DNA from 2 places in the Paenibacillus sp. BIC5C1 genome. Region 2 is predicted to be linked to the other one. Evidence: predicted binding sites of a transcription regulator. Region 2 holds the regulator's gene; the other holds the start of a gene.
The links. The regulator CtsR, encoded in region 2, represses protease genes until heat stress. The targets are predictions, from matches to a motif close to ATGGTCAATAAAGGTCAAACA.
Positions count from the first base shown of each region.

Region 1: clpP (ATP-dependent Clp endopeptidase proteolytic subunit ClpP) is a predicted target of CtsR. The motif match lies at 7,130-7,150, and genes of this name have one in related genera.

Region 1 covers NZ_CP135922.1:183,186-193,960, forward strand. The annotation lists gene RS891_RS00870 (ROK family glucokinase) at 1-445, shown strand, start outside; gene rapZ (RNase adapter RapZ) at 497-1,396, shown strand; gene RS891_RS00880 (gluconeogenesis factor YvcK family protein) at 1,410-2,396, shown strand; gene whiA (DNA-binding protein WhiA) at 2,403-3,341, shown strand; gene RS891_RS00890 (HPr family phosphocarrier protein) at 3,597-3,866, shown strand; gene RS891_RS00895 (SIMPL domain-containing protein) at 4,014-4,769, shown strand; gene RS891_RS00900 (stalk domain-containing protein) at 5,135-6,232, shown strand; gene clpP (ATP-dependent Clp endopeptidase proteolytic subunit ClpP) at 6,442-7,038, opposite strand; tRNA gene RS891_RS00910 (tRNA-Arg) at 7,218-7,292, opposite strand; gene RS891_RS00915 (sugar-binding transcriptional regulator) at 7,776-8,801, shown strand; gene gap (type I glyceraldehyde-3-phosphate dehydrogenase) at 8,909-9,916, shown strand; gene RS891_RS00925 (phosphoglycerate kinase) at 10,065-10,775, shown strand, end outside.
Region 2 covers NZ_CP135922.1:6,251,308-6,262,082, forward strand. The annotation lists gene RS891_RS28205 (ATP-dependent Clp protease ATP-binding subunit) at 1-1,356, opposite strand, end outside; gene RS891_RS28210 (protein-arginine kinase McsB) at 1,548-2,618, opposite strand; gene RS891_RS28215 (protein-arginine kinase activator protein McsA) at 2,647-3,171, opposite strand; gene RS891_RS28220 (CtsR family transcriptional regulator) at 3,202-3,663, opposite strand; gene RS891_RS28225 (GNAT family N-acetyltransferase) at 4,135-5,310, opposite strand; rRNA gene rrf (5S ribosomal RNA) at 5,542-5,658, opposite strand; rRNA gene RS891_RS28235 (23S ribosomal RNA) at 5,802-8,727, opposite strand; tRNA gene RS891_RS28240 (tRNA-Ala) at 8,980-9,055, opposite strand; rRNA gene RS891_RS28245 (16S ribosomal RNA) at 9,157-10,708, opposite strand.

The DNA of each region.
Region 1 (10,775 bases), 1.0 Mb from region 2:
TGTTCCTGATCTGGAGGCCATTCAGTGCGGATGTGGCAAAATGGGATGCGTGGAAACCGTATCTTCAGCTACCGGAATTATTCGTATGGCCAAAGACGCTGTAGAGCGTGGAGACCATACATCACTGGCACTCGTCGACAAGATTGCAGCTAAAGAAGTATTTGATGCAGCTAAAGCGGGCGATGAAGTTGCTCTGCGTATCGTCAATCGTGCAGCGTTCTATCTGGGCAAATCGATGGCGGCTGTAGCGGCTGTGATTAACCCGGAGATGTTCATTATCGGTGGCGGTGTATCCAAAGCGGGTAATATTTTGTTTGATGAAGTACGGACTGTATTTGCGAAACTGACACCTGAACCGCTGCAAGAAGGGGTTAAAATTCTTGAAGCAACGCTTGGCAACAATGCAGGTATTGTTGGCGCGGCTGGTCTTCTCTTGCGTTCCTAGTAACCTCGTAACAGTATAATCCGACAGCAATATGATAAGGAGGGGACATTTATGCTTGAAGGTGAAGTTTCACCGGGCACAGGCGCCACGCTCATTATCATTACGGGCATGTCCGGAGCAGGCAAGACGATTGCAGTACAAAGCCTGGAGGATCTTGGTTTCTTCTGTGTGGATAATCTGCCACCGGTATTGATTCCAAAATTTGCGGAGTTGATTGAGCAATCGAACGGCAAAATTGGCAAGGTTGCACTGGTTATCGACCTTCGCGGTCGTGAGTTCTTTACGGCTTTGTCCGAGTCACTGAACTATATTAAAGATCATTTTACCATTCATTGTGAAATTCTATTCCTGGACGCGACAGACTCTGTATTAGTCCAGCGCTATAAGGAGAGCAGGCGCAGACATCCACTGGCTCCTGAGGGCATGCCGCTTGATGGTATCCGGCTGGAACGTAAGATGCTGGAGGAACTCAAAAATTCCGCCACTCAGGTACTGAATACCAGTACGATGAAGCCTGCTCAACTGAAAGAGCGTATTATATCCCGCTTTTCTCATCTGGAAAGCCATATGCTGTCGGTAAATATTACGTCGTTTGGGTTCAAATACGGTATTCCGATTGATGCGGATCTGGTGTTTGACGTTCGTTTCTTGCCAAATCCGCATTATATTGAACATTTACGTCCGAATACGGGACAGAATAGTGATGTATACGAATATGTTATGAAATGGCCGGAGACGCAGGCGTTTCTGACCAAGCTGCTGGATATGCTGCATTTTCTGATTCCGCAATACCGGAAGGAAGGCAAAAGCCAGGTTATTATTGGAATCGGCTGTACCGGAGGCAAGCATCGTTCGGTAGCAATATCGGAATATTTGGGCAAAATGTTGGGAAGCAGCGAAACTGAGGCTGTCACCGTGAGCCATCGCGACGCCGACCGGGACCGTCATTGAAGAGGGTGAAGGGATGAAAGAAGCCGGACCACGAAGAGAACGTCCGAGAATAGTAGTCATGGGCGGCGGAACCGGATTATCCGTGATGCTGCGCGGTTTGAAGGAGAAGCCGCTGGACATCACGGCCATCGTGACGGTGGCGGATGACGGAGGAAGTTCGGGCATCCTGCGTAATGAGTTGCAAATGCCGCCTCCGGGCGACATTCGTAACGTACTCACAGCGCTGGCAGATGTAGAACCGTTGTTGTCGGATATGCTGAATTATCGCTTCAATACAGGCGCGGGGCTTGCAGGCCACAGCCTGGGTAACTTGATTTTGGCTGCAATGACGGATATATCGGGCGACTTCGTGACCGCTGTGCGGGAACTTAGCCGCGTGTTTGCCGTTCGGGGTGAGGTATTGCCCGCAGCCGGGCAGGCCGTTATACTGCATGCAGAGATGGAGGATGGCTCAATTGTTACGGGCGAGTCCAAAATCCCTGAAGCTGGCTTACGGATCAAACGCGTTTTCCTTGAACCGGATCACGTGGAGCCGTTGCCAGAGGCTGTTGAGGCTATTCGTCAGGCAGACGCCATTCTAATTGGGCCTGGTAGTCTCTACACGAGCATTCTGCCCAATCTGCTTGTGCCTAAGCTGGCTGAAGCTGTCGTTGAGGCGGACGCAATGAAGATGTTTATTTGTAATGTGATGACACAGCCGGGAGAGACGGATAATTACACGGTGAGTGACCACCTCAAGGCGGTACATGAACATGTAGGACACCAAATTTTCGACTATGTCATTGTAAATAATGGTGATATTCCGCTGCAGGTGCAGAATAAGTATGCGGAAAAAGGAGCTAAACCGGTTGTGTTGGATATGGATGTGCTGAAGAGTGCCGGCTATCAAGTCGTTGCGGATACACTAGTCCTATTCCGGACTTATCTGCGTCATGATGCCGACAAGCTGAGCCATCACATCTATCAACTTGTACAAAATTGGATGTTACGGAAGAGGTGAAGTCCCATGTCGTTTGCAGCACAGACCAAAAAAGAACTAACGATGATCGAAAGCGAACCGTGCTGCGAAAAGGCGGAACTTTCAGCCCTCATCCGTATGCTTGGTGCGGTGCAGTTATCGAATAAAAAAGTGATCTTGGATATTTCGACGGAGAATGCCGCCATTGCAAGACGGGCATACTCTCTGCTTAAAAAGCATTTTCAAGTGCATACGGAATTGCTTGTCCGCAAAAAAATGCGGCTGAAAAAGAACAATGTATATATTGTTCGGATTCCAACCATGGTACAGGAGATTTTAAAAGATCTGTACATTGTTTCGGAAGGGTTTTTGTTTACTCCCGGAATCAGTGGGGAGCTGTTCAATAATAACTGCTGTAAACGTGCTTATCTTCGAGGGGCGTTTATGGCGGGAGGATCAGTCAACAATCCCGAGGGTTCATCCTACCATCTGGAGATTGCATCCATGTATGAGGAGCATTGTCAGGCCCTGGTGGATCTGGCGAATGAATTTCATCTCAATGCCCGGTGTATAGAACGTAAAAAAGGATTCATCCTATACATTAAGGAAGGCGAGAAAATCATTGAGCTGCTCAGTATCATTGGTGCACATCAGGCCCTTTTCAAGTTCGAGGATGTGCGTATCATGCGAGATATGCGTAATTCCGTCAACCGAATCGTCAATTGTGAGACGGCGAACCTGAACAAAACGATTGGAGCAGCCGTCAGACAGATCGATAACATCAGACTGCTGCAAAAGGAAGTTGGTTTAGAATCGTTGCCCGAAAAGCTTCGTGAAGTAGCCGAAGTCAGACTCGCCCATCCGGATATTAACTTGAAGGAAGTAGGCGAACTGCTTAAGGGTACAGTCAGCAAGTCCGGAGTGAATCACCGGCTTCGCAAGATTGATGAACTGGCAGAGAAGGTTCGTACCGAGCGTTACGGTTAAATTAAGGGTAGGGCTGCTGGCAAAACTGATTGCTTTATTTTTCACCAAAAGGCCAGCTTAAAGTCAGCCTGTAAGGATCTTGGAGAACTGCTCAGGTGTAATGAGGTGATGTAAAAAGGCTAAAATGGGTCATAATAATGACATCCAATCACCCTGAGTTTTTTCTTCTAGTGTCCTGCTCTGGTTATATGGTATAATGTTATAAATATAATTGTGTATTTAATGTCCAGATTTCATAATAGGGGGTAAGTTTCCATGACAAAGCACCCGGTAGTTGTCCGTTTGAAAACGGGTCTCCATGCCAGACCTGCGGCACTGTTCGTTCAAGAAGCGAATAAGTACTCATCTGAAGTGTTCGTCGAGAAGGACGACAAAAAAGTAAATGCAAAAAGTATCATGGGGATCATGAGCCTTGCAATCAGTACTGGTACGGAAATCCAGATTAGTGCAGAAGGCGCGGACGCCGAACAGGCTGTAAACGCTTTAGTTAGTCTGGTAAGCAAGGAAGAGCTTGAGAACCAATAAGATATGATTTGAACCCAATGAAGAAGTCCCGAAAGGGGCTTTTTTGCGTTTTTAGACTGTCAAGTGCAACATTCTGGAATTAAGCCCGTCTGTTAGGTATCAAATCGATTTGAGTTTGAGATGTTAAAACTTAAGGAGGCTAACGTAATGGGTAAACTATGGATGAAACCGCTGGGCGCGGTGATGGTTGCAGGGACATTGCTTGTTGGAGGTACTGCGTGGGTGGCACCTAGTAATTATGCGTATGCTGCTGAGGTACAGGGGGTACAGCAAAACGTGATTAACGTTGTGGGTACAGGTGAGATTCAGGTGATGCCTGACATCGCTTATCTTTCCATTGGAGTGAACAGTACGGCAGATACGGCAGCTTCTGCTCAAAAAGCGAATGCAGCTAAAATTCAAAAGGTTAGCAATCTGCTGAAAAATACGTGGAAAATCAGTGCAGATGATATTCAAACCAGCCAGTTCTACGTACAGCCTAACTACACGTATAGTGAAAAAGACGGACAGAAGATCAAAGGGTACACAGCTCATCACACATTGACTGTAACGTACCGGGAGATGGATAAGATTGGTGAACTCCTGGATGCTGCATCCCAAGCTGGTGCCAACAATATTGAAAATGTTCGTTTTACGGTAGAAAAACCGGAGAGCTTTGAAGCTCAAGTAATTGAGAAAGCTGTTGCCAATGCGGATGTAAAAGCTGGAGCTATTGCAAAAGCGGTTAAACGTCAATTGGGTGCTGTTCTATCCGTAAGCCAAGGTGATGCCAATGTACCTGTGTTCTATGCAAGTGAGGCTCTGATGTCCAAAGCGTCAGCTGATTCTGCTGGTAGCACAGAAATTGAAACAGGACAGGTTAAAGTAAGCACAACGCTGAATATTACTTATGAAATGAAATAAGCGAAGTAAATAAAGGCTAGATGTCCGTTAAAGATATGCTTGAGCGGGCGAAAGGCAATAATGACAAAGACGTTGTCCGATGGACAGCGTCTTTTTTGTTATAAAGGCGGACTTTGATGAAGTTTGAAAAGAAGAGATGAAATATGACGAATTAAATTGCTGTTTTTTGGTATCTTTTTTGTCCATTTGTTCGTAACAAAACCTTCATTATAGGCATCTGGATCGAACAACATTGTAACTGGGGCTGTAAACCTTTCCGGAATTGGGTTAATTATAATAAAGAGGTGAGCGTATGAGGCATACGATCAAATCAGGATACATACGCAATGACACTCAAATTTGAATTCAAGAGAGGAGTTTTATATATGACATCATGGAAAAAATGGACAAGTGCACTACTGGCGGCTGGAATTATTGTGGGGAGCGGGGCTGTATGGCAGGATAGTTCCGTACAGGCAGCTTCGGTATCGACAAAAGTGACAACACCTACAGAGGTAACTCTGAAATCAGGAGGTAAAACACTTACTCAAAAAGGACTCCTTCAAGGTGGATCTACTTGGGTATCACTTACCGCAGTGAAAGATGTTGCAGGTGGAAGCTTGAAATATGATGCGAAAGCTAAGGAGTACTCCTTAACGGCAGCTAATAATACAATGACCATCAGCATGATCGATGGGGCACCGAGTGTTAGAGTTAATAACTACTATCCGCAAGTGGAAGCAAAACTGATCAATGGCCGTTTGTACATTCCGTTTTCTGCAATGAGAGATTATTTGGGAGTTCAGGGCAACTGGGATGGAAAAGCCAAGACACTAACGCTGAGCAAAGTGAAGCAAAATAGCGTGACAGTCAAAGCGGCAACAGTAAAAGTCAGCATCAAGAACGCTGAAGTGGATATTCAATATCCTCAGGTGAGCGGACTGGCAAACGATAAGGCAGAAGCAGCTATCAACAAGGTGCTGAAAGATGAAGTTGATGTTTTTGTAGCAGATTTCAAAAAAAAAACCAAGGAATTTGGCGACGCGGCAGCGAACCGTCCATATGCATTTGAGAGCACTTATGTGGTGACGTACAACGAAAATGGTGTGTTGGGTCTGGTTACTCAACGTTATGAGGACTATGCTGGTGCACATGGTATGACGACTCGTTCAGGACACACCTTTGCCCTGGATTCCGGTAAGGAACTGAGTCTGGATGATGTGATTCAAAATAACAAAACCGTGCGTGAGACAGTAAGCAAAAAAGTGGGAGATCAGCTTAAAGCTCGTGGTGGCTACCTTGAAGGCTATAAAGGGCTGAATAAAGATCAGGACTTCTATGTAACACCAACAGGTGCAGTTGTATTCTTCCAGTTGTATGAGTACACAGCTTATGCGGAAGGCTTCCCGGAATTCCCGTTCACGTACAAAGAGTTGCTGCCTAAAGGCACAGCGCCATTTAGTGGCTTAACAGCCAACAAGTAAAGTATGTGTTGGGCTTATTGCTAGCGTAATGATATGAAAGTTAAGTGAATCGATTGAATTTGTATCATGCAATCTTAAATTATCCTCAAAAAAAGGACGCCCACGTCATATTGACGAGAGCGTCCTTTTTTCATATGGCCAACTCAACTGGGCGTTGCCGTTTGAGTTGGCTATATGGTATATCCGTTTAATTGGTGATTCGCCTCGGCTTAGATGCCTTGGGAACCTACGTTTTCGATGACTTTATCGATGATACCGTAATCAGCAGCTTCAGCAGCACTCATAAAGTAGTCACGATCTGTGTCTTTCTCGATACGCTCCAGCGGTTGGCCTGAGCGCTCAGCGATGATACGGTTCAAGGTATCACGCATTTTCAGGATGCGGCGGGCACGAATTTCGATGTCCGAAGCCTGACCTTGCGCACCACCAAGTGGTTGGTGAATCATAATTTCGCTGTTAGGCAATGCAAAACGTTTACCTTTGGCACCTGCGTTCAACAGGAATGCACCCATGGAAGCTGCCATACCGACACAGATGGTAGATACATCCGGTTTGATGAATTGCATTGTATCGTAAATTGCCATACCGGCTGTAATGGATCCGCCTGGGCTATTGATGTATAAGTGAATGTCTTTCTCCGGATCTTCCGCAGCTAGGAACAACATCTGTGCCATGATGGCATTCGCCACAACGTCATTTACATCACTGCCAAGGAAGATGATGCGATCCTTCAGCAATCTGGAATAGATGTCATAGGCGCGCTCACCGCGGTTGCTCTGTTCAACGACCATTGGAATATAACTCACGTGAAAAACCTCCTCGGAAATGTAAATGTTAAATTGGTGTTTATATATAAACTGTTACCGTATTACCCACATCATAAACAATTTCAAACAAAAAGTCAAAGAAAGTCAAACTAAGTTTGAAAAAAAAGAAACCTATTCGGTTTCATTGGTTAAAAGGGTTATGAGCTGCTAATTAAGAATGGCGCGCCCGCCAAGAATCGAACTTGGATCTCAGGCTTCGGAGGCCTACGTCATATCCATTGGACCACGGGCGCACATTGATTATTGCTGTAAACATAGTTGCATAAAAGCAGTTTTGAAATAGAAGTTTCAAATATGTGACAGCAATAATGATTATAGCTCATGAATAATTGAATTGCAAGCAGATGTTCGCCGTGTTGGTTTGGAATACGCTGAAGATGATCATGATGAAGATAAGTGGATAAAGAACGCAAATAAGTAAATGCTAAAAGAGGTTTTGGACTTGCCATATGAAAAACGACAGTAAGCAATATATAGATGCGATTTTCACTTTGCTTCTATATATGGTATGGAACAGATTGTTCTCGATCATGGGAGATTGACATTGTGAAAATAGGCGCGTACAAACGCCTGAAATGTGTCGAAATAACGCTTCGAAACACTTGCATGTCGCGTCAGTTTTAGGTAGAATAGACGTGGGACTTAAAAAGTTAACCCGGGACGTTTTAGGGCCATGAAAGAAAGCTTGGAACGAGAAGCTTGCGGGAGTGGAAAGCATGCGAACGATTTTAGAAGTGCAAAAGCAGCTTCTGCCTGATCTCATGGATGTCTTGAAGAAGAGGTATACGATTCTGCGCCAGATCATGTTATCGGATGTGATCGGACGAAGAACGTTAGCTAATTCCATGCAGATGACCGAGCGGGTTCTGAGGGCTGAGACCGATTTGTTAAAGGCTCAGGGACTTATTGAAATTGACAGTGCAGGCATGAAGATCAGTGAGGCAGGGCATGAATTGCTGCAGCAGTTGGAACCCGTCGCCAAAGAGCTGTTTGGATTATCCGAACTGGAAGAGCGCATCAAGCAAGCCTACGGTCTGCAAAAGGTAGTAGTGGTTCCCGGCGATTCGGACATTTCTCCATTTGCCAAACGGGAACTGGGCAGAGCCGGAGCGAAGGCTCTGGGTAATATTATGAGTGATAACGATGTTGTCGCCGTAACGGGCGGTTCAACAACGGCTGGAGTCGCTGAGCAACTGACTCCGCCAACATCGCTGAAAGGCGTCTGGTTCGTACCGGCACGCGGTGGGCTGGGAGAAAGTCTCGAAATTCAGGCCAATACGATTGCATCCACGATGGCAAAACGGGTAGGGGCTCAATACAAACTCCTGCATGTACCGGATTTGCTTAGTGATCATGCCTATGAATCATTAATCCAGGACCCGAGTGTTCAGGAGATTCTGCAGCTGATCCGAAAATCGCGAATCGTCATTCATGGAATCGGTGATGCCGTAGAGATGGCACGGCGCCGCAAACTTGCGACAGAGATCATAGATGAACTTCAGGAGCAAGGGGCCGTATCGGAATCCTTCGGTTATTACTTTAATGATCAGGGTGAGGTGGTACATACCATGCTTACGCTGGGCATGCGACTCCAGGATATTGAACGAACCGATGTCGTGATTGGGATTGCAGGTGGCAAGAGCAAGGCTGCTGCCATACACTCTGTTCTGCGATTTGGTCAGGAAGATATTCTGATTATTGATGAGGCTGCTGCTGAAGTCATCGTCGCCGAAATGGAATAAGGTTTTATTTTGCACCACAACCATTGTTGTCTTGACGGACTTCACCGTCTGTCTTGAATATATAAGCTTCATAAAAAAATCAATCAAAACTTGGGAGGAACTTACTCATGATTAAAGTAGGTATTAACGGTTTTGGACGTATTGGTCGTTTGGCATTCCGCCGTATTCAAAATGTAGAGGGCATTGAAGTTGTAGCAATCAACGACTTGACTGATGCTAAAATGCTGGCTCATTTGCTCAAATATGATACAACTCAAGGTCGCTTCGATGGCGATGTTGAAGTACACGATGGCTTCTTCAAAGTGAACGGCAAAGAAGTTAAAGTATTGGCTAACCGTAACCCAGAAGAACTTCCTTGGGGCGACCTGGGCGTAGATATCGTTCTGGAATGTACTGGTTTCTTCACAACTAAAGAAGCAGCTGAGAAACACTTGAAAGGTGGAGCTAAGAAAGTTGTTATCTCCGCACCTGCTACTGGCGACATGAAAACCATCGTTTACAACGTAAACCATGAAATCCTCGACGGTACTGAAACTGTAATTTCCGGCGCATCTTGCACAACAAACTGCCTGGCACCTATGGCAAAAACACTGCAAGACAAATTCGGAATCGTTCAAGGTTTGATGACTACAATTCACGCTTACACTGGCGACCAAAACACATTGGATGCTCCACACCCTAAAGGTGACTTCCGTCGTGCTCGCGCAGCAGCTGAAAACATCATCCCTAACACAACTGGTGCTGCTAAAGCAATCGGTTTGGTTATTCCAGAACTGCAAGGTAAACTCGACGGTGCAGCTCAACGTGTACCAGTAGCTACTGGTTCCCTGACTGAGCTCGTAACTGTATTGGGTAAAAAAGTTACTGCTGAAGAAGTTAACGCAGTAATGAAAGAAGCTTCCGATCCACAAACTTTCGGATACACAGAAGACGAAATCGTATCTTCCGATATCCAAGGAATCACTTTCGGTTCCCTGTTTGATGCAACTCAAACTAAAGTTCTGACTGTTGGCGACCAACAATTGGTTAAAACTGTAGCTTGGTATGACAATGAAATGTCCTACACTGCTCAACTGGTTCGCACTTTGGAGCACTTTGCAAAAATGATCAAGTAATATCTGCAATAACATAGAGCGGAAACAGATGCTATTGTTTCCGCTCTTTATATATCAACATTTTGCAAATTTCTCAAAAACACCAGGATTGCAAGGGATTTGGGCCCTTGATTGGTCCACCAAATACATGGGTGCGGAGGAAATACAGATGAACAAAAAAAGTGTACGTGATATCGAATTGACAGGAAAACGGGCATTTGTGCGTGTAGATTTTAATGTGCCGCTCGAAGATGGTAAAATTACAGATGACAAACGTATTCGTGCCACGCTTCCTACGATCAATTACTTGATCGAAAAAGGCGCTAAAGTTATTTTGGCAAGCCACATGGGTCGTCCAAAAGGCGAAGTGGTTGAATCCATGCGTTTGACTCCAGCTGCTGAGCGTTTGTCCGAATTGCTCGGTAAAAAAGTCGTTAAAGCGGATGATTGCGTTGGCGAAACAGTAAAAGCTCAAATCGCTGAACTGAACAATGGCGACGTATTGTTGCTTGAGAACGTTCGTTTCCACGCAGGCGAAGAGAAAAACGATCCAGAACTCGCAAAACAATTTGCTGAACTGGCTGACGTATTCGTTAACGATGCATTCGGAGCAGCTCACAGAGCACACGCTTCAACAGAAGGTATCGCTCACTTGTTGCCAGCAGTATCCGGTCTGTTGATGGAGAAAGAACTTGAAGTGTTGGGCAAAGCAATCTCCAACCCTGAGCGTCCTTTCACAGCAATCATCGGTGGTTCCAAAGTTAAAGACAAAATCGATGTGATCGACAACCTGTTGAACATTGCAGACAACGTAATCATCGGTGGCGGTCTTTCCTACACATTCATGAAGGCTCAAGGTTATGAAGTAGGTCAATCCCTG
Region 2 (10,775 bases):
CTCTTCACGGATTTTTTGTTCCGTGTCACGCAGGGCTGCTGCTTTCTCGAACTCCTGGCTTTGAACCGCTGCGTCTTTTTCCTTACGGATATCTTCGAGACGGCTTTCCAGTTGTTTGAGGTTTGGTGGGATCGTGTAAGAGTTCAATCTTACTTTGGAACCCGCCTCATCAATCAGGTCAATTGCTTTGTCCGGCAGGAAACGGTCTGTAATGTAACGGTCAGACAGTTTAACCGCCTGTACAATCGCTTCATCCGTAATTTTCACCCGGTGATGCGCTTCGTAACGATCACGCAAGCCGTGTAAAATCTGAATTGCTTCTTCTGGAGAAGGTTGATCCACCGTGATCGGTTGGAAACGACGCTCCAGGGCAGCATCCTTCTCGATATATTTACGGTATTCATCCAGTGTTGTTGCACCGATGCACTGCAATTCTCCACGGGCCAAAGCCGGTTTCAAAATGTTCGAAGCATCAATTGCGCCTTCTGCTCCGCCTGCACCAATCAGGGTATGCAATTCGTCGATGAACAGGACAATGTTACCCGCTTGACGAATTTCATCCATAATTTTTTTCAGACGATCTTCGAATTCACCGCGATATTTTGTACCTGCAACAACGGAACCCATATCCAATGTCATGACACGTTTGTCACGCAAAGTCTCCGGAATTTCGTTGGCGATGATTTTTTGTGCAAGTCCTTCAGCGATGGCCGTTTTACCTACACCTGGCTCACCGATCAGTACCGGGTTATTCTTGGTACGACGGCTCAGAACCTGAATAACACGTTCGATTTCTTTACTACGTCCAATCACTGGGTCCAGGTTGTTCTCTCTGGCATACGCCGTAAGGTCACGTGCTAGACTGTCCAGTGTTGGTGTGCTGACATTGGCAGGTGTACCGTTATGACTGGATACAGCTTCACTGCTGCCAAGCAGTTGCAATACTTGTTGACGTGCCTTGTTCAAACTAATACCCAGGTTGTTCAGCACACGTGCCGCAACCCCTTCGCCTTCACGAATCAATCCGAGCAGGATATGCTCTGTGCCTACATAGGTATGGCCCAATTTGCGAGCTTCATCCATAGACAGTTCAATTACTTTTTTCGCACGAGGCGTATATGCAATGTTCGTAGGTTGCTCTTGGCCACGGCCAATCAGCGTTTCTACTTCATCTTGAATTTTTTCCAATCCGAGTCCCAGGCCGATCAGCGCTTTGGCTGCGATGCCTTCGCCTTCACGAATGAGGCCGAGCAAAATGTGCTCTGTACCGATGTTATTATGACCAAGACGGACAGCTTCTTCCTGCGCCAATGCGAGCACCTTTTGGGCCCGTTCCGTAAATCTTCCAAACATCATATCTCCTGCACCTCCATGGTTTTGGATAAAACGGGGGCTGTTATTAAAAGTATCCCACCGTATTCTTCATATCATTTTTGTTTGCAGCCATGCTGCGAATAAAATCATTCAGCATTCATTTATAGAAAATGCTCTATTATATAAAAGCCGCAGATGCGGCGTGAAACCTTTATAAACAACTCTTGATCAACCTAAGATTGATTGGCTGCACTGATCGTATCACGGATCAACTGAGCCCGATATATGTCACGCTCATCCGTCCGCATGTCTTCCCCAAATGTTTTTTGCAAAAAGCCCGGCTGCGTCATCACATTCAACTCGTTCATCACGGTTATGGACAAGCCGTCCAACAAGCCGAGATCTACGCCAAGTCGAACATCAGACAGACGCTGTGCGGCTTCCTTCGAATCGACGATGGCTGCATGTGACAGAATGCCGTATGAACGCATAACTCTGTCGGTAATTCGCAGTCTAGAGTCGGTAATTAACCGTTCTCTGGCGGTACGCTCATGCCCAATCATCTGTAACACAACACTATGCAGATTATCGATGACTTCTTGTTCCGTCTGTCCCAGTGTGATCTGGTTCGAGATCTGGAATAGGTTACCCATCGCCTCACTGCCTTCACCGTAAATTCCCCGTACAGTCAGTCCGACTTGGGAGACTGCGGTTAAAATGCGGCCAATCTGCTGTGTCATCACCAGAGCGGGCAGATGCATCATAACAGATGCTCTTACACCTGTACCTACATTTGTAGGACAGCTGGTTAAATATCCTCTGCGGTCATCAAAAGCATAATCCACATGCGCTTCAAAAGCATCATCTATGGCGGAAGCTTTCTCCCAGGCTTCTTTCACCTGGAACCCCGGATAGAGGCACTGGATACGAAGATGATCCTCTTCATTAATCATAATACTGACAGATTCATCCTCACTGAGAATAACAGCGCCATTTCTGGATTCATTCGCAAGACTAGGACTGATCAGATGTTTCTCTACCAGCACCCGTTTGTCAAGGTCATCGATATCAATCAAATCCAGGGTATGAAAATCTCCAAAGGCATGAACGTCATCGTATTGAAGTACTTCGCTCAGCTTATTCAGCACTTCTTCCGATTGCTCATTGGAAGCCAGCATCGGAAACGGATAATGCTGCAGGTTGCGTGCGATCCGGACCCGGCTGCTAATGACTATTTCGGAATCAGCCGCATCACTGCGCATCCAGTCGCTGAGCGCCTTCTCTGTAAAACGAAGATTAGGCATTACGCATCCCTCCTACTCATCACAAACTTTACTCCTGAGCTATTTCTTTTTCAAGTTCCCTAATCTGATCACGAATTTGAGCAGCTTGTTCAAACTCCTCTTGCGTTATGCTCTCCTGAAGATCCCGTTTCAGATCAGCAATCTGTCTTTTGACCTTGATGCGGCCACCAGCCCTTGCAGGCACTTTACCCACGTGGGAAGTGCTGCCATGAACCCGTTTGAATAGCGGGTCCAAACGACTGTCAAAATATTTATAACAAGAACTACAGCCAAAGCGGCCGATTTTGCTAAACTGTGAATAGGTCATGCCGCATTCTTCACAACGAAGAGATTGCGCAGGTGTTGCTCCCGCACTTCCATTCTTGCCTGAGGGTTCAAAATCAAGCAACCCGGACAATAAGTTGTGAATGGAAAATCCGTTGGATGTTCCGGGAATCATTTCCCCTTTTTCACGAGCACATGACTCACAAATATGGAATTCCGTCTTCTCTCCGTTCACGATCTTCGTGAAATGGAGTGTTGCCGGACGTTTGTTGCATTCTTGGCACAGCACAATGATGTACCCCCTTGATCCCGATAGTTTTCATTTACCGAGCAAAGATATTAACATCGCCTTTAACATTCTGGCACGAATTTGATCCCGGTAAGGAAGTTTGACCAATATAATCTCTCTCGATACAGCTGCCCGCATCAACCCGGCTTCCCTTTTGCTCAAGAAACGTGCTTCTTCCAGTTGGTAGATCAGACCTTCGGCAGCTGTCTGCCCGATCTCATCTCCAATACTATGGTGCAAATGGTTATGCAGAGCCGAGTGAGCCGGCAATTCAATCCGCTGTATGCGAACATAACCGCCGCCGCCACGTTTACTCTCTACAAGGTAACCTTTTTCGAGTGTAAATCGGGTGCTGATGACATAATTGATCTGGGAAGGCACACATGAAAATTGATCAGCCAGATCATTACGTTGAATTTCGACCATTCCTTCGGGACTTTCATGCAAAATACTCTTCAGATATTGTTCGATAATATCAGAGATATTACGCATCCACTCATCCTCCACTGTCTGAAACGTTAAGTCAATAAGGACCCACACGCCCCTACAGAGTACACCTTCTCAACCCATTTAACCAATCAAGGAAACAGCGAAACTGATCTTCAACGGTCTTTAGCAGGAGAGCGAAGGACGCTCGAAGGTCCTTTAATATTGCTTTTATCCGCTGATGTGTACTACCTTAAAATGGCTCCCACCACCGGATTGCAGAAAGAAAGCTACGTAAGTATTTAACCTTTAGTTGACTTTGACTTTCTTTGACTTTATATACATTATAGCATATTTTGTGGTTTTGCCAAGAGGGAGCACTATTCATTTTTTACGATTTTACACGAAATATTCGGCTGACACAAAAAAACCTCTCCAAAATAGCTGGAGAAGTCCATTTGTTTTACACTAGCATCGTAATGCTATACAAGTTCAGTCTATGAAAATGATCCTAGAATACTCGTTATTCTATGAGAATCAGAAAAAATCAAGTAAATACGTTTCCCGATCAGGAATCGCTTGCTCCAGAGCCTTAATCGCTCCAATTGGTCCTTCAACTCTACCTATTTGAGCCATCTCTGTGGGTCTGCGATATCCCATCATCATTGCGGTGAGCGCCTGAATATCTACTTTAACAGTCTGATCTTTAGCTACCGGCTCAGATGTTTTCCATATCGATGCTGTGCCGTTCATAGCCACATTCAACTGCCATACCCCTTCATTCCAAGGTGCGTGTGCATCCTCTACCTGGAGATTAATCTGTACTGGTGAGTCTGGGCTTGCAAAAGGATACTGTGAAATAAATTGTTCAACACTCACAATACGTGCCATGAAGAAAGGTATAATTTCCTGCTGTATCCGCGGATTATCTAGTTGAAAAGCAAGCATATCACTTGCTGGTGCCTGTAAAGTGACTTCCTCAATCATTGAATCATGGTTCGCAATAAAGGTCCATAAACCTTGTCTTGCCTCTTCATTCAGATAAATGATCTCTCTAATGGTAAACTTTCTTTCCTTAACCTCATATAAAACATAGCCTTGTGCTTTACCAGCTTCATCATAATATACAGCCTTCTGGCTGGCTCCATTAGTGAGAACCGAGTTCTCCCATCTCGCATCATCCCGGATCAAAGTTCCGTTATAGCGCTCAGCATACGCACTGTATACTTCCTTTAATATGCTGAGTCCCGGATCGCCACGTCGAATTGTTCCAGGGGTGACCTTTTTCGCTGGCAAATGAGCTGTAGGCACTTTATATCGTTTAAACTCAACATAGGTCTCCCATCCATATCTCCGATAAAATGCAAAAGAGAACGGATGCAAAAACGATATACTTTGTTTCTTACGGTTCATTTCTTCCAAAGCATGTTTCAACAGCCCCGCTACCCAGCCTTTACGTCTATATTCTGGCCATGTCGCTACTCCCGCAATACCGCCCATCTCAAACGATCTCCCATGAATATAGGTTTGAAAAGGAATAATGTGAAGTTTGGCACCCAATTGTCCCTCCTCAAATACACCCCATATATCCTGTGAATCAAATTGACTCCGTCGCTTCTCCGTTTGTTCTTCACTCATTACCACTTGAAAAGCATACTCGGAGAGTGCCATAGCTGGCTCAAAATCATCTACGGTTAACTTCTGAATTTCCATGTCGTCCTGCACCCCGTTCTCTAAGTTATGATATCTTTCAAATCATGGCCTGATACGTGATGTATGTATCCATTTATGAGTGTGTCAGAGGAACGGGACAAAGTCAAACAAGAGATGTGCGGGCATCTCTCGGAAATACTTTTTTTCGTATATTATAATTGTTCCACCTGTGATCTATAGTAAAAAACGCAAATAAAAACCACCACCGAATAACATCGGCAGTGGTTCTTCGCTTGGCGGCGTCCTACTCTCCCAGGACCCTGCGGTCCAAGTACCATCGGCGCTAGAGGGCTTAACGGTCGTGTTCGGGATGGGTACGTGTGGAACCCCTCCGCCATCGCCACCAAACGCGATTTGTCGAAGCATAGCTTCTTGAAATCATTGTGGAACTGAAAATCATACACACATTCTGTGATGTATCCATTTTCATTTCAGAGATTATTCTCTGAAAACTAGATCCGAAACGAAATTTGCGATTCATAACCTGCATATTGGATAAGCCCTCGACCGATTAGTACTGGTCAGCTCCATGCATTACTGCACTTCCACCCCCAGCCTATCTACCTCGTCGTCTTCAAGGGGTCTTACATACTGGGAAATCTCATCTTGAGGGGGGCTTCACGCTTAGATGCTTTCAGCGCTTATCCCGTCCGTACATAGCTACCCAGCGGTGCTCCTGGCGGAACAACTGGTACACCAGCGGTACGTCCATCCCGGTCCTCTCGTACTAAGGACAGCTCCTCTCAAATTTCCTACGCCCACGACAGATAGGGACCGAACTGTCTCACGACGTTCTGAACCCAGCTCGCGTACCGCTTTAATGGGCGAACAGCCCAACCCTTGGGACCTACTTCAGCCCCAGGATGCGATGAGCCGACATCGAGGTGCCAAACCTCCCCGTCGATGTGGACTCTTGGGGGAGATAAGCCTGTTATCCCCAGGGTAGCTTTTATCCGTTGAGCGATGGCCCTTCCATGCGGTACCACCGGATCACTAAGCCCGACTTTCGTCCCTGCTCGACTTGTAGGTCTCGCAGTCAAGCTCCCTTATGCCTTTGCACTCTTCGAATGATTTCCAACCATTCTGAGGGAACCTTTGGGCGCCTCCGTTACTCTTTAGGAGGCGACCGCCCCAGTCAAACTGCCCACCTGACACTGTCCCCGCACCGGATTACGGTACCAGGTTAGAACCTAGATACGATCAGGGTGGTATCCCAACGGTGCCTCCACAGAAGCTTGCGCTCCTGCTTCAAAGGCTCCCACCTATCCTGTACAGATCGTACCCAAATTCAATATCAAGCTGCAGTAAAGCTCCATGGGGTCTTTCCGTCTTGTCGCGGGTAACCTGCATCTTCACAGGTATTAAAATTTCACCGGATCTCTCGTTGAGACAGCGCCCAAGTCGTTACGCCATTCGTGCGGGTCAGAATTTACCTGACAAGGAATTTCGCTACCTTAGGACCGTTATAGTTACGGCCGCCGTTTACTGGGGCTTCGGTTCACAGCTTCGGATTGCTCCTAACCGCTCCCCTTAACCTTCCAGCACCGGGCAGGCGTCAGCCCGTATACTTCGCCTTACGGCTTCGCACAGACCTGTGTTTTTGCTAAACAGTCGCTTGGGCCTTTTCACTGCGGCCCCCTCGTGCTATTCACACTACCGGGGCACCCCTTCTCCCGAAGTTACGGGGTCATTTTGCCGAGTTCCTTAACGAGAGTTCTTCCGCGCGCCTTAGAATTCTCTTCTCGCCTACCTGTGTCGGTTTGCGGTACGGGCACCATCACCTGGCTAGAGGCTTTTCTTGGCAGTGTGAGATCATGACCTTCGCTACTATAATTTTCGCTCCCCATTACAGCCCAGCCTTACGATGTGCGGATTTGCCTACACATCAGCCTCACTGCTTAGACGGACATCCATCAGTCCGCGTCACTACCCTGCTGCGTCCCCCCATTGCTCATAACGGCTTACGGTGGTACAGGAATTTCGACCTGTTGTCCTTCGACTACGCCTTTCGGCCTCGCCTTAGGTCCCGACTTACCCTGAGCGGACGAGCCTTCCTCAGGAACCCTTAGGCTTTCGGCGGATCAGATTCTCACTGATCTTTTCGTTACTCATACCGGCATTCTCACTTGTATAATGTCCAGCGCTCCTTACGGTACACCTTCAACCCTTATACAACGCTCCCCTACCCCTGATGCAAAGCATCAAGCCATAGCTTCGGTGGTGTGTTTAGCCCCGTTACATTTTCGGCGCAGAGTCACTCGACCAGTGAGCTATTACGCACTCTTTCAATGGTGGCTGCTTCTAAGCCAACATCCTGGTTGTCTGTGCAACTCCACATCCTTTCCCACTTAACACACACTTGGGGACCTTAGCTGATGGTCTGGGCTGTTTCCCTTTTGACAATGGATCTTAGCACTCACTGTCTGACTCCCGGAAGTAAGTCTATGGCATTCGGAGTTTGACTGAGCTTGGTAACCCTTGCGGGCCCCGCACCCAATCAGTGCTCTACCTCCACGACTCTGTTTTCCGAGGCTAGCCCTAAAGCTATTTCGGGGAGAACCAGCTATCTCCGAGTTCGATTGGAATTTCTCCGCTACCCCCACCTCATCCCCGCACTTTTCAACGTGCGTGGGTTCGGGCCTCCAGTGCGTGTTACCGCACCTTCACCCTGGACAGGGGTAGATCACCCGGTTTCGGGTCTACGTCCACGTACTATGTCGCCCTATTCAGACTCGCTTTCGCTGCGGCTCCGGCTCTTCACCTTAACCTTGCACGGGAACGTAACTCGCCGGTTCATTCTACAAAAGGCACGCCATCACCCCTAAAACGGGCTCTGACTTTTTGTAAGCACACGGTTTCAGGTTCTATTTCACTCCCCTTCCGGGGTGCTTTTCACCTTTCCCTCACGGTACTGCTTCACTATCGGTCGCTAGGAAGTATTTAGCCTTGGCAGATGGTCCTGCCGGATTCATACGGGGTTTCACGTGCCCCGCACTACTCGGGATACATCTCGGAGAGAACAGACTTTCAACTACAGGGCTTTTACCTTCTTTGGCGGGCCTTTCCAGACCTCTTCGTTTAACCGGTTCCTTTGTAACTCCATGTGAGATGTCCCACAACCCCAAAGAGCAAGCTCTCTGGTTTGGGCTTCTCCGCGTTCGCTCGCCGCTACTGACGGAATCACTATTGTTTTCTCTTCCTCAGGGTACTTAGATGTTTCAGTTCCCCTGGTATGCCTCTACATAACCTATGTATTCAGTTATGAGTAACTGGAAATTACCCCAGCTGGGTTTCCCCATTCGGACACCCCCGGATCAAAGCTTGCTTACAGCTCCCCGAGGCAGTTTCGTTGTTCGCCACGTCCTTCATCGGCTCCTAGCGCCTAGGCATCCTCCGTGTGCTCTTAGTAGCTTAACCAGTTGCTCCGGTTTCGATGGCGCACTTCCCTTGTTTTGCTTACGCAAAGCCAAAAGTCGCTCCCATTCGATACCATCGCAATAGCAGTCTACCTTATAAACACTTCACTTGTTTACACAAGTTCAGCTAGGATGATTGTTGTTTCGGTTACTTGAACCGAACAAGCATTCATCCCTAAAAGGAATGTTCTAAATCGCAATTTTCGTTTCGATATCTAGTTTTCAAAGAACAAGCTAAATAGACGAAATTCTTTGGTGGAGCCAAGCGGGATCGAACCGCTGACCTCCTGCTTGCAAGGCAGGCGCTCTCCCAGCTGAGCTATGGCCCCTCAAATTCCATCAAAACTGAACAAATGGATAAGTAACTGTGTTACTGTTGCAGCTAAGCTGCGTATTTGAATGTTTCCACGCGGGAAACGATTCTCCATAGAAAGGAGGTGATCCAGCCGCACCTTCCGATACGGCTACCTTGTTACGACTTCACCCCAATCATCTATCCCACCTTCGGCGGCTGGCTCCTTGCGGTTACCCCACCGACTTCGGGTGTTATAAACTCTCGTGGTGTGACGGGCGGTGTGTACAAGACCCGGGAACGTATTCACCGCGGCATGCTGATCCGCGATTACTAGCAATTCCGACTTCATGCAGGCGAGTTGCAGCCTGCAATCCGAACTGAGACCGGCTTTTTAGGATTCGTTCCACCTCGCGGCTTCACAGCCCGTTGTACCGGCCATTGTAGTACGTGTGTAGCCCAGGTCATAAGGGGCATGATGATTTGACGTCATCCCCACCTTCCTCCGGTTTGTCACCGGCAGTCACCTTAGAGTGCCCATCCGAAATGCTGGCAACTAAGATCAAGGGTTGCGCTCGTTGCGGGACTTAACCCAACATCTCACGACACGAGCTGACGACAACCATGCACCACCTGTCTCCTCTGTCCCGAAGGAAAGATACATCTCTGTACCGGTCAGAGGGATGTCAAGACCTGGTAAGGTTCTTCGCGTTGCTTCGAATTAAACCACATACTCCACTGCTTGTGCGGGTCCCCGTCAATTCCTTTGAGTTTCAGTCTTGCGACCGTACTCCCCAGGCGGAGTGCTTAATGTGTTAACTTCGGCACCAAGGGTATCGAAACCCCTAACACCTAGCACTCATCGTTTACGGCGTGGACTACCAGGGTATCTAATCCTGTTTGCTCCCCACGCTTTCGCGCCTCAGCGTCAGTTACAGCCCAGAGAGTCGCCTTCGCCACTGGTGTTCCTCCACATATCTACGCATTTCACCGCTACACGTGGAATTCCACTCTCCTCTTCTGCACTCAAGTCACCCAGTTTCCAGTGCGATCCGGGGTTGAGCCCCGGGATTAAACACCAGACTTAAATGACCGCCTGCGCGCGCTTTACGCCCAATAATTCCGGACAACGCTTGCCCCCTACGTATTACCGCGGCTGCTGGCACGTAGTTAGCCGGGGCTTTCTTCTCAGGTACCGTCACCTTGAGAGCAGTTACTCTCCCAAGCGTTCTTCCCTGGCAACAGAGCTTTACGATCCGAAAACCTTCATCACTCACGCGGCATTGCTCCGTCAGGCTTTCGCCCATTGCGGAAGATTCCCTACTGCTGCCTCCCGTAGGAGTCTGGGCCGTGTCTCAGTCCCAGTGTGGCCGATCACCCTCTCAGGTCGGCTACGCATCGTCGCCTTGGTGAGCCGTTACCCCACCAACTAGCTAATGCGCCGCAGGCCCATCCCCAAGTGACAGATTGCTCCGTCTTTCCAGTTCTCTTCAGGAGAAGAAAACAACTATTCGGTATTAGCTACCGTTTCCGGTAGTTGTCCCAAGCTTGAGGGCAGGTTGCCTACGTGTTACTCACCCGTCCGCCGCTAACCATCAGAGAAGCAAGCTTCTCATCAAGTCCGCTCGACTTGCATGTATTAGGCATGCCGCCAGCGTTCGTCCTGAGCCAGGATCAAACTCTCCAATAAAGATGAATTTCAGCAGCGTGGTTAGACGCTATGAAAATCATCGGTGGTATTGAAAAGAGCGATAAGC